One region of the Paraburkholderia sp. BL17N1 genome, then DNA from elsewhere that is predicted to be linked to it. Evidence: riboswitches for the same ligand, from Rfam matches in the RefSeq annotation. Region 1 holds a riboswitch; the other holds the start of a gene.
The links. A riboswitch is a leader RNA that binds a small molecule or an ion and turns the genes downstream of it on or off. The one in region 1 is predicted to bind manganese.
Positions count from the first base shown of each region.

Region 1 (7,560 bases):
TGCAGCTTGAGGGACTTGAGCATCTGCATCATGACGTCAGGCTGCATGATCGTCCTCCCGATTCCTCAGGCGGTCGTAGCGGCCCACGTTGGCCTGTGGCTCAACCTTCAGTGCGAAGGCCTGTGGCGTCTGCAGCGGCGGCACAGGCGGGCTGTCGAGCAGCCGGCTCAGGATGTTCAGCACCGTCTGCTTGTTCGGTGCGCCGGCCTCAAAGGCCAGCTCGACTGCAGTGAGCACCATCTGTTCATCGTGCAGCAGGACCAGCGCCAGAATCTCGACCATCTCCCGGTCGCCGCCGGGGCGCTTCATCAGCACGCCCTGCAGCTTGCGGAAGCCAGCTGGAAACTCGGCGAAGGGTGCACCGTTGCGAAGCGCTCCCGGTTTGCGCTGCAGGACTGCCAGGTAGTGACGCCAGTCGTAAATGGTTTCGCCGTGGTCATGGCTGCGGTTGATACAGCGCTCGTGCTCGGCAATCACCTGGCCTTCGGCGACGAACACGAGTCTGGCTGCGTAGACGCGCAGACTGATGGGCCGGTTGGCGAACGACGCCGGCACGCTGTAGCGGTTGCGCTCGAAGTTCACAAGGCAGGTCGGCGAGACGCGTTTGGTGTGTTCAACGAAACCATCGAACGGCTGGCCCACCGGCATCAGATGGGGACGCTCGGCGGACCACGCATCCCAGATCGTCGTGTCCTGCTCGGGGTGCCGCGTCTGCTGCCAGAGCAGCACGCACTGATCGGCCAGCCAGTCGTTCAACGCCGCCAGCGAGCCAAACGTCGGCACCTTCTGCCAGAGCCGGTGGCGACTGTCCTGGACGTTCTTCTCGATCTGCCCCTTCTCCCAGCCGGAGGCGACGTTGCAGAACTCGGCGTCAAACAGGTAGTGGCTTACCATCGCGCTGAACCGCGCGTTGACCTCGCGGACCTTGCCGGGGCGCACCCTGTCGACGGCGGTCTTCATGTTGTCGTAGATGCCGCGGCGCGGAATGCCGCCCCACGCTACGAACGCATGATGGTGCGCGTCGAACAGCATCTCGTGGGTCTGTAGTAGATAAGCCCTCAGGAAGAAGGCACGGCTGTGGCTGAGCTTGAGTTGCGCGACCTGCAGCTTGGTACGCTCGCCGTTGATGACGGCCCAGTCCTCGCTCCAGTCGAACTGGAACGCTTCGCCAGCGGCAAACCGGAGGGGAACGAACGTCCCGCGCCCGGTCGTATTTGCCTGCTCGTGCTGCTCCTGTCGCCAGCGCCGGGCAAACGCCGCAACACGGTCATAGGAGCCAGTAAAGCCCAGCACGCAGAGGTCCGCGTGAATCTGCTTGAGGGTTCTACGCTGTTTGCGGGGCCGCGTCGCCTCGGTCTTCAACCACCCAGCAAGCTTCGCAGCAAACCCGTCGAGCTTGCTGGGGCTGTGGCGTTCGGGATAGGCGGGCAGTACGGTGCCGGCCCGTATGTAACGCCTGACCGTGTTTCTGGACACGCCCAGCCGTTTGGCAATCTCGCGCAACGAGACATGATCGCGAAAGTGCCAGCGTCGGATGATGCTCAATATAGCCACGTCGATCACTCCGTTTCCCCTGCCCGTTGCCGAGCAGGTCAGTGTTCTACGTGGGTCAATATTCGATGCAAATTACTGCGCAGGCTGGGTCAGGATTCGGTGCAAATCAACAACCTGGACGGGCGCATCTGGGACTCACGCATGGCGTTTATCGATGCGTTCTGCTATGAGCGGTAGGCAAGAAACGGTGGCAGCGCGCAGTCCGACGGCGCCACCGATGAGTACCCGTGGTGGTCATGGCCCGTGCTGAAGGATGGCGCAAGAGCGTGTTCGGGCCTGGTACCGGACATATGACGTGTCGGACTCATACTCCGCCGCTGCGCGAGCCCCGTGAGCACGCAGCCAGAAGTTAAAGTCGTGTCGAATCCCAGGCGATTGTCCTACTGGCCTGCACGGGAGTGCTGAGCTTGACGGGTGGCGATTTGCTCAGCCTTGGTTGGGCGGCCCCGGCGGCGGCGCATGTGCGCCTGCTCTTTCGGAGCTGGTTCCTCGGTCGCAGAGAGTTGTTTTGCCAACCAAACTTCAACGTCACCCGGACGGAAGCGCAACAGTCGGCCGAGCTTGATGCATGTCGGCAAATCGCCGCCGTTCGAATGGCGGTTATAGATTGTTTGCTCGGCAAGACCGAGTGCGGCTGCAAGAGCCTTTGGAGTGAGAAGGTGTTCCACAGGTCACATGGCTATTCAAGCAGTCACATGACTGCACTGAGTATAGTTGAAAGTTACCGCCATCTTCCTGCAGCTACTTTCCGCGCGGCATGCTGCAATTTTGCTGCACACGCTGCAGTAAATCGCGGTAACATGCAGCAACTCAGGGTAAGGTAAGTCCTTGATTTTGCTGGGTCGAAACAGCAACTATACGCTTGCGCGAGGCCCTCCGAAGGCAGGGGTTGCTGGTTCGATCCCAGCCGGGCGCACCAAAAAAGAGTCGATCTCGCTCAAGGGCTTACGCAATATGCGCTAAGCCCTTTTGTTTTTACGGTCATGTCGTGTTCAGACGACTGCCGCCTAAGCTCCCACATTCCTGCAAGTAATCGTCCCTCGACGCCCTGCGTACGCTCGCATGCGCTTCGCAGAATAATCCTAGAAACATGCACTTTGTCTGTATTGAAATTAAGAATCGGACGTTTGAAGGTCTCCATGCGGACATTTCGCATTGCCCCACCCTATCCCCTTAATTAGCATGGTTTGCTCATGCAATTTCCATCGCATGAATACCCCGGAGCGGCATTTCGACATCGCTTCACTGATTAATAAAGGTGTGGCGATCAATCCGCGCGCCGATCGTTTTATTGCAGGTCATGTACAAAATAACCCGGCTGATCTTAACCGCATCGATCATGATGCTATCCAATCTCGTCCACGCGCAATCGGCGGCGCCTCAAACAGGTGCGAGCGAGTTTGCCGGTCCCTATGTGGGTTTCAAGTTGGGTGTGAATACCTCCGATGCCTCAGGCGTTGACAGTAAAGCATCGCACACCACGGTTTTTCCTGGTTTCACGGCGGGATATAACTTTGACGTCGACCGTTTCGTCGCAGGCGCCGAAGTTTTTGCCGATCTGCATCATGGCTCGACAACCTATAAAGACGGTGGAATCGATGCGAAATTCGGCATGCCGTTCAATCAGTTCATGCCCTATGTCCGTATTGGGTTGACAACGGATTGGCCGAACATCCGCCCTCATTGGGGTTTAGGCGTCGAATATAAATTCGCTAAGCACGTGAGTGCGGTGGGCGAATGGACAACCGACACCAGCAATCACGACGGCACCCGAAGAACGAATAACAGCCTCACAATCGGCGTGCAATATCACTTCAACTGACGTGCTGGATTCGCAACCGCGCGGCTAACCGATCGGGCTCGAACAACCGCCTTGCCCGCAACAAGGTTGTTGAAAGCGCCCCCTACCGTTAGAATCCCCCGGTCACTGGGGAGTAGCCTTCCTTCATGCCTTGAAGGAGAGCGCGTCAACATACTTGGCCTGCGGGTCATGGCGCGTTCGACCGGGTCGGTTTGGCGAGACCATTGACGCACTGCCTCGTTCTGGTCGGACGGGCGGCGGTGCGTCATTGGTTTGTCATCTACGTCCGGCCGCAGAGTTGCCCTGTGAAACATCGTCGCATCCAGCAAGTCTCCCCTCTCGTCCGTCCGCCGCGCCTCTACTTCTGCCTGTCCGCGGAGCGCCGCGCATGACGGGTCTCCTGTTCGAACTTGCCATCATGCTGGTCGTCATTCTGGTGGCGGCCGAGCTCTTCACCAATGCGCTCGAGCATCTGGGCGAACGCCTCAAGATTTCCGAAGGCGTGACGGGTTCACTATTCGCCGCCGTCGGCACGGCGTTGCCCGAGACGCTCGTACCGCTGCTCGCGATCGCCGGCGGCACGACCGATAACGTGGTCAACCAGGAAATCGGCGTCGGCGCGATTCTCGGTGCGCCGCTGATGCTCTCCACCCTCTCCACCTTCCTCATGACGCTCGCGATTCTCGGCTCACGCGGCGCGCGCGGCTGGGTCGCGCCGGAGCGTACGGGTTTCACGCGCGACCTCAACTATTTCCTGTGTGCGTTCGTGCTGGCCGCCGCGGCGATGTACGTGCCGCATGAGCAAATGATCGTACGCGCGCTCTTCAGCGTCGCACTGGTCGGCGTGTACGTCACCTACGTGGTGATGACCTTCCGTGCATCGAATGACCTGGTCGATGCCGGTCACGGCACTGAAGCGCCGGGCAAGATGTTGATCTCGCGCCTCGGCGTGCCGACCAACCTCGCGACCATCGTGGTGCAACTGGCGCTCGCCGTCGCGTTGCTGGTGTGGGGCGCGGAAGGCTTCATCCATGGTGTGCGCGGTGTCTCGCAGGCGCTCGGCGTGTCGCCGCTGCTGCTCTCGCTGCTGATCATTCCGATCGCGACCGAACTGCCCGAGAAGGTCAACAGCATTCTCTGGATTCGCCGCGGCAAGGACACGCTGGCGTTCGGCAACATCACCGGTGCGATGGTGTTTCAGGGCACCTTGCTGCCGGCAATCGGTATCCTGCTGACGCCGTGGGTGCCGCGTATCGAAGTGGTGACCGGCATCGTGATCACGCTGGCCGCCGCGGCGTGGCTGCGGATCAATGTGCGTGAGCGCGGCGTGCCGGTGTGGGCGTTACTGGTTTGCGGGGTGTTGTATGCAACTTATCTGGCGATCACGCTGAGCCGCTAGACGAGCCGTCGGCGACGTTCGAATCAGTCGCAGAAGGCCGCTTGGCCCACGGCCTTCTGAGTTTCAGGTTCAGTTCGGCCGGGCCGTTGTCGGCGCTGCGGTCGCTGCCGCGCCGTCCGGCTTGAACACGACTCTCCAGTCATCTTTCATATCGACGACAAGCCAGCCTTTCGCGCCGGCCTCGTCCAGACCTTTGTCGAGTTTGCCGCTCTTCGCCGTGCGGTCGTATGCGTGTTCGCGTTCCGCGTCCGTGTGATGCACGAGCGCGGCGAGGCGCGGGCCAGCGCCTGCCGAGGTCCATTCGAGCATTGGCACGTCGCCATCCGCGTTACCGAACGCGATCACCGGACGTCTGCCGATCACGCGCTCGATGGCGAGCGGTTTGGCCGAGCCGTCGACCAGCGTGTCGACTTGTGCGAGGCGCGTCAGCGAGACCGCACCGTTGCTCTGGCCATACCGATACTTAACGGTGCTGCCGATCACCTGCTCGGGCGGAATGCCGTACATGCGTTGGGCGACGTCGCGGGCGAACTCGGCGTCGCCGCCCGTCACCAGATAGGTCTTGAAGCCGTTCGCGCGCAGATAGGCGAGCAACTCGAGCATGGGCTGATAGGCGAGATCGGCGTAGGGCCGGTTGAAGTGCGGGTCAGCCGCGGAATCGAACCATTCGTGCACGAGTGCGGCGAACTGATCGCCCGTCATGCCGGCGTGGGCCGCCGCCAACACCCGCATCGAGCCGCTGTCGCCGGTTGCCGCCACATTCCTGAGATTGCCTTTGAGGATCGAGCGGAACGGCTCCTGACGCTTCCATTCCGGATGCCGTCCGGCCACCGTCTTCACACGTTGCAGCGCGAACACCAGTTGCACCGATGCGGGCTGCTCGGGCCACAGTGTGCCGTCGTTATCGAATACGGCGATCCGGTCGGCACGCGGGATGAAGTCCTTGGACTCGGGCGTAGTCACGAGCGTCACGAAGTCGACAATCGAGCGTTTGGTCTTCGTGTCGTTCCATGACGCCAACGCGGCGGCCGCCGATGCGCCGGCCTGCGACACCCCGTCCTGTCGCGGCGTCACGGAACAGGCAGAAAGAAGGACAACGGCGAAGGCGATGCAGTAGCGGTGCAGCGTGCGAATCATGAAAGCCTCATCGAAAACGGTGGGTCGAACTCAAGCGAGCGCCAGTCTAATGGGCCAAAGGGTTTATTGCAGCCGTTGTGGGATTTTTTCGACATTGAGGCTTGAGCTTGCCTCGGCAAAACACAATGCCGATTGAATAAGCGGGCAAGCCGGTCGCGACTGATCTGGCTTCTGCCGTGTTACAAAATTATCTCCGTGATTGCAGAAATCGTTGCTAGTATTCCTAACGATGCCAGCGTGGTGAATCTTCCCCTTTCCGCATGCTTCGTTTGATGCGGCGTCTCTCGTTTCAAGGACCGTTCATGCAAGCCCCGTACTCAGCTGCGCCACCTTTCCAGACTGTTCGAGTGATATAACGCGCTTCATTTGCGCGATGTGGCGTCCGGCCGCGTGTAGCTGCCCGAATTCGCAAACACGCGCGAAATCAATTGGGCTTGAATCGGCCACCCGAACGCCATTCCTTTGAAATGATTTTTCGTCGTGGAAAGGCGGGTGCACGCCTAGAAGAAATAACCATAAAACAAGGCTCGATAATGGGTTACCGTTGCGCGTTTCGGATGAGGACGTTAAACGCCGCTGCGTTCGCGTGGTCGCGGGTCTTGGCTCAGGCATCCGCCGCCGACGTCGATAAAGATAATCTCTCGCTCAATTTCGCCGTCCCATTCAATATCCATAACCACTACACGCCGAACGTGTTCGGCACCGTGCTCGACCACAACTGGATGTTCCCACGCCGCAGAGCGCTGAGGCGCGCATGGACGACCCGGACATCGATATGCACAGGAAGGCGGCGACGTGGGTGACGACGGCCGTGCTGGCGTCGGTCACACCGCCAATTGCGCGCGAAGCCTGGTGCCTGCGCACACGCGCGCAGTGTGGCTTGCGGACGCAGGCTGCCCAGATGCGGTGCCGGAAGAGTGAGAATGCCGAACATCCATTCGATGAGGACGATTATGAGTCAACCTAACTGTTTGTTCGCAGCCGGGCGGCTCGTTGCCGGATTGTGCAAAGGCGCGCTTCTGACCACCGTCGGTGTGAGCCTCTCCCAGAGTGCGTGGGCGACGGAAGGCGGCATAGGCCGTCCGATCACCGGCCAGCAGGTGACGCCGTACGGTGGCATCGTGCCGCCCACCAGCGACTGGATCGTGTCGGCCGCCACGATCTATTACGAAGGCTCGCTAAGCGCGAGCAAGTCGATTCCGATTGCCGGACAGGTCACGCAAGGCGTCAATGCGAAGGCCGAATACACGATCCTCGCCGCAGTCAAGACGTGGGGGATTACCATGGGCGGCTGGAACTTCGCGTCGTCGTTCGGGGTGCCGGTTCAGTACACCAACATCTCGTCGTTTCATGGTCGCTTGCCGAACGACCACGGCACCCAGTTCGCCGATTTCTTCTTTACGCCAGTCATTGCCGGCTATCACCTGACCAAGACCGACCACGTCGCGTTGAGCGTGCAGATCTACGCGCCGACCGGTGCGTACAACTCGAATCGGCTTGCCAATGCCGGACAGAACACGTGGACCTTCACGCCGACAATCGCCTATACGAAATTGCTGCCGAAGGAGAACATCGAACTGTCGTTGAATTACGGCCTCGAGTTCTATACGCCCAATAAGGACACCCACTATCACAACGCACCGGTCAGCGTGCTCGATCTGCTCGTGCT
Region 1 covers NZ_RBIW01000001.1:1,509,580-1,517,139, forward strand. Annotated here, with positions in the region: gene istB (IS21-like element helper ATPase IstB) at 1-47, opposite strand, end outside; gene istA (IS21 family transposase) at 37-1,563, opposite strand; gene B0G82_RS06550 (helix-turn-helix domain-containing protein) at 1,935-2,222, opposite strand; gene B0G82_RS06555 (outer membrane beta-barrel protein) at 2,855-3,376, shown strand; yybP-ykoY riboswitch at 3,472-3,647, shown strand; gene B0G82_RS06560 (sodium:calcium antiporter) at 3,744-4,754, shown strand; gene B0G82_RS06565 (HAD family hydrolase) at 4,824-5,891, opposite strand; gene B0G82_RS40000 (hypothetical protein) at 6,646-6,858, shown strand; gene B0G82_RS06570 (transporter) at 6,845-7,560, shown strand, end outside.

Region 2 (7,560 bases), 2.1 Mb from region 1:
TGTGATTCATGTCGGCCGCGAGGCGGCGCACATGGCCCGATGTCGCGTCGTAGTCCGCAATGACCTCGCGCGCGACGACGAGCGATGACGCATCGAGAAAGTCAGTCCGGAAGTAACCCGGTTCGACGACTGTCGCGTGAATGCCGAGCGGTTTCAATTCGGCGTACAGCGCTTCGGTCAGGCCTTCGACCGCGAACTTCGTCGAACAGTACGCACCGAATCCCGCGGCGGACCGATAGCCGCCGACCGACGACATATTGATGACGTGGCCGGCGCGCTGCGAGCGCATCACCGGCAGCACGGCACGCGTGACGTTCAACAGCCCGAACACGTTGGTGTCGTACATGCGGCGCACGTCCGCATCGGTGGACTCCTCGATCGCGCCGAGCAGGCCGAATCCCGCGTTGTTGATCAGAACGTCGATGCGGCCGAATGTGTCGAGCGCGGTTTGAACCGCGGCTTTCGCCTGCGCCTGGTCCGTGACGTCCAGCGCCACGGGCAGCAGCGCCGGCGAGCCGCCGAGACGCTCGACGATCGCCGCGACATTGCGGCCGGCGGCAACCACCGCATTGCCGTCAGCCAGTGCCGCTTCGGCGATCAGCGCGCCCAAGCCACGCGACGCGCCCGTGATGAACCAGACACGCTTGAAGCTGTTTTTCGTAAGCTCGACCATGATGTTTCTCCTGCGTTCGGGGTGGGTGTGAACGGATCATAGGAGCATCGATTCGCACGAACTAGGTGTAGATTGCTAGACTGATAATCAACTTTTAATTGCGAATGGGGTCTCCAGTGAACGAAGTTCGCGCGATCACCATATTCACCCGGGCGGCGACGCTCGGCAGCCTGCGCAAGGCGGCCGTGGACCAGGGCATCTCCCCGCAGGCCGCGAGTCACGCTGTGATGCAACTGGAGAAGGAGCTCGGCGTGCGGCTCTTTCATCGGACCACGCGCAAGCTGAGTCTCACCGAGGAGGGGCAAGGCCTGTTCGACACGGTGACGCCCGCGCTGGCGGTCCTGTCGTCCGCACTCGATGACGCGCGCCGCTCGAAAGCCGAGATTGCGGGGCCGCTGCGCGTGAGCGCGCCAAGGGCAATGGGGCACGTAGTGCTGTGGCCTTACTTTCTGGAATTCGCCGAACTGCATCCGAACGTCCAGCTCGATGTGCAATTCGACGACCGCTTCACCGACCTCATCGGCGAACGTGCCGATGTGGGCTTTCGTGGCGGGTCTCCGCCATCCGGAGGCAGCATCGCGCGCCGGCTTCTGCCGATCCAGTTGATCGTCTGCGCATCACCCGCTTATATCGAGCGTCATGGCGCGCCGCGCACGATCGACGAACTCGACGGTCACCGCTGCACGGGATACCGGCGCGCGAATACAGGCAAGCAGGCGCCGTGGGAATTCCTGATCGGGGATGAAATCGTTTATCGCGACATGGCAACGACTTTGTGCGTCAACGACACCGACGCCGAAACGGCTGCCGTGATCGCTGGAGCCGCCATTGGTCAGCTCGGCAGCTTTTCGGCCACCACGTCGATCAGAAGCGGCCAACTGGTTCCGTTGCTGGTCCAACACGTCACGCAGCGCGAGGCGGTCTATATCTACTATCGCCATCGGACCGAACAACCGTTGCGAGTGAGGACATTTATCGACTTCATGGTCGCGCGCCTTGCGGGCAACACGAATTTCTATTTCGAGCCGTCCGAACTGCACGCGCTCCGCTGACCGTGCGCTTCGGTGTCGACGTGAGCGATCAGGGGCGCCGAAATCGGTTTGCGCGACGGGGACACCGGTCCGAAGGATAAAATCGACAAGGCGATCGCCGACACGCGCGCGGACGGCACGGACGACAGGATCGCGAAGAAGTATTTGACTTCGATGTTTGTGGCTAGTGAATGCGGCCACCACGCGCGGCGGTGGCGGGCGTTTCAATCGGGTAGCAGCCTGACGACGTCGACATTGAAACGTGGGTTCTACTCAGTGTGAAAGGAGAGCGAAATGGACGACCCTTTCAAGCTTCAGCGCTTTATCGACGCACAGGATCCGCTCTATGCACAGGTCTGTGCCGAACTGCGCGACGGGCGCAAGCGAAGCCATTGGATGTGGTTTGTATTTCCGCAGATCCAGGGGCTTGGAACGAGTGCGACGGCGCAAAGGTTCGCGATTTCGTCGTTGGCCGAGGCCGATGCTTACTTGCGCCATCCAGTACTGGGTGAACGCCTCAGGCAAACGACGCAGTACGTCAACCTTGTCGAAGACCGCTCGATAGAGGACATTTTCGGGTATCCGGATTACCTGAAGTTTCACTCGTCGATGACGCTGTTCGACCGTGCCGCGCTCGACAAAGAACCTTTTGCTGAAGCACTCAGGAAGTATTTCCACGGCCAACGCGATCCGCTAACGTTGGAGCGCGTCTAGCAGGCGGTTGCCAGGCGGCGGGTCTAGCGGCGACCGGCATACCGTTTGCTCGATTAAAAAACGTTCAGCCGCACGTCCGAACCAGGTGCGCGCATCGGGCGCGAAGATTCCAAAGAAGAGAAGAGCGACAAGTAAGGGATGGCGCGCGGCACTCGGACTCCGAAGGAGGGCGTAGTCATGACGCAGAGTGAATCAGTCGAACAAACCGGCGGATGTGCATGCGGCGCGGTGCGGTTTCGCGTCACCGCGCGCCCCCGGCGAGTGTCGATATGTCACTGCATGACATGTCGGCGAATACATGGCAACGTGTTTGGCGGTTATGCCATGTTTGACCGAAGCGCTGTGGAGTTGTCTGGTCCTACGCAGGCGTGGCAAAGTTCGCCCGGGGCGCGAAGGCATTTTTGCCCGACATGCGGGTCAGTCGCTTTCATGGAAAGCAACGACAGCGACGAGCTGGATCTTCCGCTTGGAGCCTTTGACCGTGTGGGCCTGTATGAGCCGAGCTACGAGCTTTGGTGTTGCCACAAAGAGCCATGGCTGCCCGCCGGGGTGCGTGCCGAATATCGCGAAGGCAGAGCATGACGCTCGCACGAGGTCGATAAGGGCAGAGTGATGGTTTTGCGGCGTGGACGCTACGGTCGTCGGCAGGTCCGACTCTATGTGCTCGCTTTGATCAGCCGTCAGGTAATCCCGCCGTTATGGGCATTTGCGAGTTGCTGTCGCCGGGTAAGAACTACAAGGTCGGTTGCCGATTCGCAATCCGCACGGATGCAGATGAAATCGACCGATTGATGCCAGCGGGCGTCTCTATCGTCGCAAAACGATTCAACCAAAAGCGGCATGAAGTTTGCGAAGAGAGAAGACACGCCAACCTTCTGGAGCCGCTCATGACTACACAACCTGGCGCGCCTTCGTCCACTGACGAACTCGACACCGTTCCAGACACGTCGAGCCCCGCCTATGCGAGCCGTCACCCTTTGACGCGCGTGTTCGACCGCTTTGCAAGCCTCGTCACGCGATGGGCCGGCTCACCCGCGGCGTTCTGCCTTGCCGTGCTGACTGTCGTCGCCTGGGTCGTGACCGGGCCCATCTTCCACTACTCGGATGGATGGCAACTGGTCATCAACACCGGCACCACCATCATCACCTTTCTGATGGTGTTTCTGATTCAGCAGAGTCAGAACAAGGACAGCATCGCATTGCATCTGAAGCTGAATGAACTGCTTTCCTCGCATCGGGCAGCGAACAACAATCTGATCGGTATCGAGGACGCGTCCGAGGAAGAAATCCGAAGACTTGCGGCAGCTTACCTGCGTTTGTCGACCCAATCCGCTGGCGATGCTCAGAACAAGGGCCGCTGAGTGCGACCCGCGCACTGACTGTCTACCCATCGCCCGATACAGGCACGCTTGCCTTTAACAAGTTCGAAAGCGGAAAGGTGCGGCGCCGCTTTTTTCGAAGGCAAACGCCACGCCGAGATACTTCGGCGATGCCTCCTTCGCGCTTTGCCGCACGCGCGCCGCACGCGTATCAACCAACCTTCGAACTAGAACAGCGGGTGCTCATGCGGATACAGCGCCGTCCTGAGAGCAAAGCCGCCCAGGACAACGAAGATGATGGCCGCCAGAATGTGGACCGCTTTGGTCGGCAGGCGGTCAGCAAACTTGTGGCCCAGGTAGATGACAGGCACGTTGGCCAGCATCATGCCCAGCGTGGTGCCGGCGACCACCCCGAAGAATTCGTGAAATCGAGCGGCCAGAGCGATCGTGACAACCTGCGTCTTGTCACCCATTTCAGCGAGAAAGAACGTTAGCGCCGTGGTGCTGAACACGCCCATCGGATGCGTGGTCGACACCGCCTCGGCACCGTCGAGTTTGTCGGGAATCAGAATCCAGACGGCCATGACGGCAAACGATGCGACGACTGCCCAGTTCAGGATCGAGGGACTCAGAACACTGGCAAGCCATGCGCCCAATGCGCCGGACGCGGCATGATTGATGAGGGTTGCGACAAAGACGCCGAGAATGATCGGAATGGGCTTGCGATATCTGGCGGCCAGCACCAGAGACAACAGTTGCGTCTTGTCGCCGATTTCGGCTAGACCGACCACGCTGGTCGAAACGAGGAACGATTGCATAGGTTGTGGGCCGGGCCGCGCAGTCAGTACGCGATGACACGCATTCCGGCGACCCGGTCAGGTCGGAATGCGAGTCACCGGTCTTGCCAGGCATAGTGCTGTGCGCGCCATGGCGGTCTGTCGACCACCAAGTATGTTGACGGGCACCCTCGAGCATTGCGGTCGAGGCGGCTACTCCCCAATGAGAGGGGCGATTCTACAGTGTCTCGGTCGAGTAAGGCAAATCGTCAACTTTCCGAATTCCTGCATGAAAATCACACGGGAGATGCGCTTGCGCGCTTCGTCGAGATCGGCGGACTCGTAAAGTCTGAATTCGCGTCAGGCCAGCGCGCTAAACGGAGACTTGAGCATGACTACCCGGCCGAGCGGCATCTCACATCATGCCGCCCATGCTTCCGAGGCCGCCGACTCCGGCTCCGCCCGTGCCGCTATTCGGTGCTGTCATTAACGGATGTGCCGCCCCCGCGGACGTCATCAATGCGACGGCGGCGGTGTCCGGTTCGCCATTCGCGTCGATGACGCCGCGCGCGAGGAGTGCTTCGAGATCGCTGTCCTCGCCGGGTTGACCGGCAGTGAAGGCGGTGGTCAGGAAACTGGGCGCGGATAGCGTCACACCGTACGTCTGCTGGAGACTCTGGACGACCGCGGCCTGCGCAGTCAGGACGTCGGTCTGATTCGCCAGCACCTGTTGGAACTGTGAGTTCACCGGGAAACCGGCTGTCAGCCCGCTTTCATTCGTGCCGAGTTGCGCCGCCAGATACGACACCAGCAGATCCGTCTCCGGCGTGACGTTGTACGTGCCGCCGGCGAACGCAACGGAATGCAGCATCGTCACGCCTGAAGTCGCGGCGATCATGCATGGCATCACGGCGCCGAGCGTCGCGTGAAAGTTGCCGTTCGCATCCGCCGCAACCGACATCGAGCCTCGCGCGCAGTCGATCTTGATCGTCGCGTTCGCCAGCGCCTTGCCCGTTGCCGCCGTGCCGCCGATCGAAACCATCGAGGTGCCGCTTCCACCACCTCCGCCTCCGCAGCCCGCGAGCCACGCGACGGATGCCGTCAGCAGCGCTGCGCCGATAGGCCGAACGAATTGCTGCTGTCGAATGTTCATTGATGTCTGCCGTTGATTCGGACATGCTGTCTAAACGATCCGACGCCGCCACCTATTCCATCTTTCGCGCAACCCTTTAGGTCACACGATTGGAATAGCGCGGCGCCGCGAGCCGTTTATTCAGGTTATCGACGCCGGGTCATTCGAGTCCGGCATCAGGGCGGGGCGGCCGGTGGCGATCGACGCATGCAACATGCTCGGGCAACCCTTCAAACGCCGGTCAATCAGCACGGATCGAACCATGACGTTTTGCGGATCTGGCATTTCCGATCATCCGGTAGGCGGGCGCATTCTGCCTGCTGCAAGATGCCCCGCAATCGCGCGGCTGTTGCTGTACGTACTCGCATCGACCTGCCTGGCTGTCTCGACGGGCGCGTTTGCGCAACCGGCCAGCCCGGCGGCGCCGGCTTCGTCCGCCACATTGGCGGGATGTGCGGATGCCGGCGCGTCGCATACCTTGGATGCGGACATCGACGAGTTCCGCTGTCTTCCGGCTCGCGAACAGGCGGCGTCGTTGCGCACGCGGATCGAAAACCACTCGATACTGAGTTTGACCGACGATCAGATCCTTGCCTTGATGGACGCGATGAAGCCGGACGCCTTCGTCGAGTACGCGAAGACCATGATTCCCGACGACGCCTACGAATACAGCATGTTCCGGCAGGAGCGCGTCTCAGGAAGATGGCCGGAGCAACCCGATCACATGGTGATCCGATATCAGGACAGCCCGCGAAAAGTCTACGCAAAATGGCTGCCCGGCGGCGCCCACGCGGGACAGGAGATCGTCTACGACGAAACCACGGACCCCGACAGCATCGTCGGCCATCTCGGCGGCCGGCTGCATATCGTGTCGGGCAAAGTCGCCGTCGACGGTCCATTCGCGCACGCGCAGTCCCGCCATAGCGTGCGGGATCTGGGCTTGCAGTTCATCGCCCGCACCGTCGAGCACGATGCGCGCAGTTTTCGTGAAGAGGGGCTCAGCGAAAAGCCGAGCCGCATCGAACTCATGAACGCGCACGGCACGCGGTTGCTGGCGTGGACATGGACGGCTCCGTCGGGACCGCCCGCGCATTACGCACCACGGGTGCGGCTGCTATTCGATCTCCAGCACACGTGGCCCTGCGGCGAAGCTGCGTGGGACGGGCAGGGCGGCCTGCTGGAGTTGATCCGCTTCGAAAACGTCGTGCCGCGCCACTGGAGCGAAGCGGATTTCGACCGACGTAACCCCGAATACGGTTTCCGCTGACGCTAGCGTTGCCGGAAGCGTTCACAAGACCGCCGCGTCCTGATCCCGACCTATCTTCCAGTAATATCTTTTCCGACCTAATTGCGCCGGAAAAATATATTGGACGTCTTACCCATCCTCTCGCACTATTCGTACCTTCCCAGCCACGCGCACGCGTCAACGCCGGCGGCCGCCTGCGCGCAAACGCGGTGGCGTCGCTGCCCGCGAACGGCGCAGCGGCAAGTCTGGGCACAATTCCAATTTGACGACCCCAGTACTGAGGACACAGATGCCTGACTATCGATCGAAAACTTCGACCCATGGCCGCAACATGGCCGGCGCGCGCGCCCTGTGGCGTGCCACCGGAATGAAGGACGGTGATTTCGGCAAGCCGATTATCGCTGTGGTGAACTCGTTTACGCAGTTCGTGCCGGGCCACGTGCATCTGCGCGACCTGGGTGCATTGGTCGCGAAGGAAATCGAAGCGGCCGGCGGCGTCGCCAAGGAATTCAACACCATCGCCGTCGACGACGGCATCGCCATGGGTCACGGCGGCATGCTGTACTCGCTGCCTTCGCGCGAACTGATCGCCGACTCGGTGGAGTACATGGTCAACGCGCACTGCGCCGACGCCATGGTCTGCATTTCCAATTGCGACAAGATTACCCC
Region 2 covers NZ_RBIW01000001.1:3,623,531-3,631,090, reverse strand. Annotated here, with positions in the region: gene B0G82_RS16360 (oxidoreductase) at 1-673, opposite strand, end outside; gene B0G82_RS16355 (LysR family transcriptional regulator) at 790-1,725, shown strand; partial or broken gene B0G82_RS40300 (ABC transporter substrate-binding protein) at 1,759-1,869, shown strand; gene B0G82_RS16345 (DUF1810 domain-containing protein) at 1,999-2,418, shown strand; gene B0G82_RS16340 (GFA family protein) at 2,596-3,000, shown strand; gene B0G82_RS16335 (low affinity iron permease family protein) at 3,306-3,779, shown strand; gene B0G82_RS16330 (TMEM165/GDT1 family protein) at 3,965-4,555, opposite strand; yybP-ykoY riboswitch at 4,561-4,747, opposite strand; gene B0G82_RS16325 (hypothetical protein) at 4,929-5,666, opposite strand; gene B0G82_RS16320 (DUF1571 domain-containing protein) at 5,908-6,912, shown strand; gene ilvD (dihydroxy-acid dehydratase) at 7,181-7,560, shown strand, end outside.
Region 2: another riboswitch for manganese. It lies ahead of B0G82_RS16330 (TMEM165/GDT1 family protein); the one in region 1 lies ahead of B0G82_RS06560 (sodium:calcium antiporter).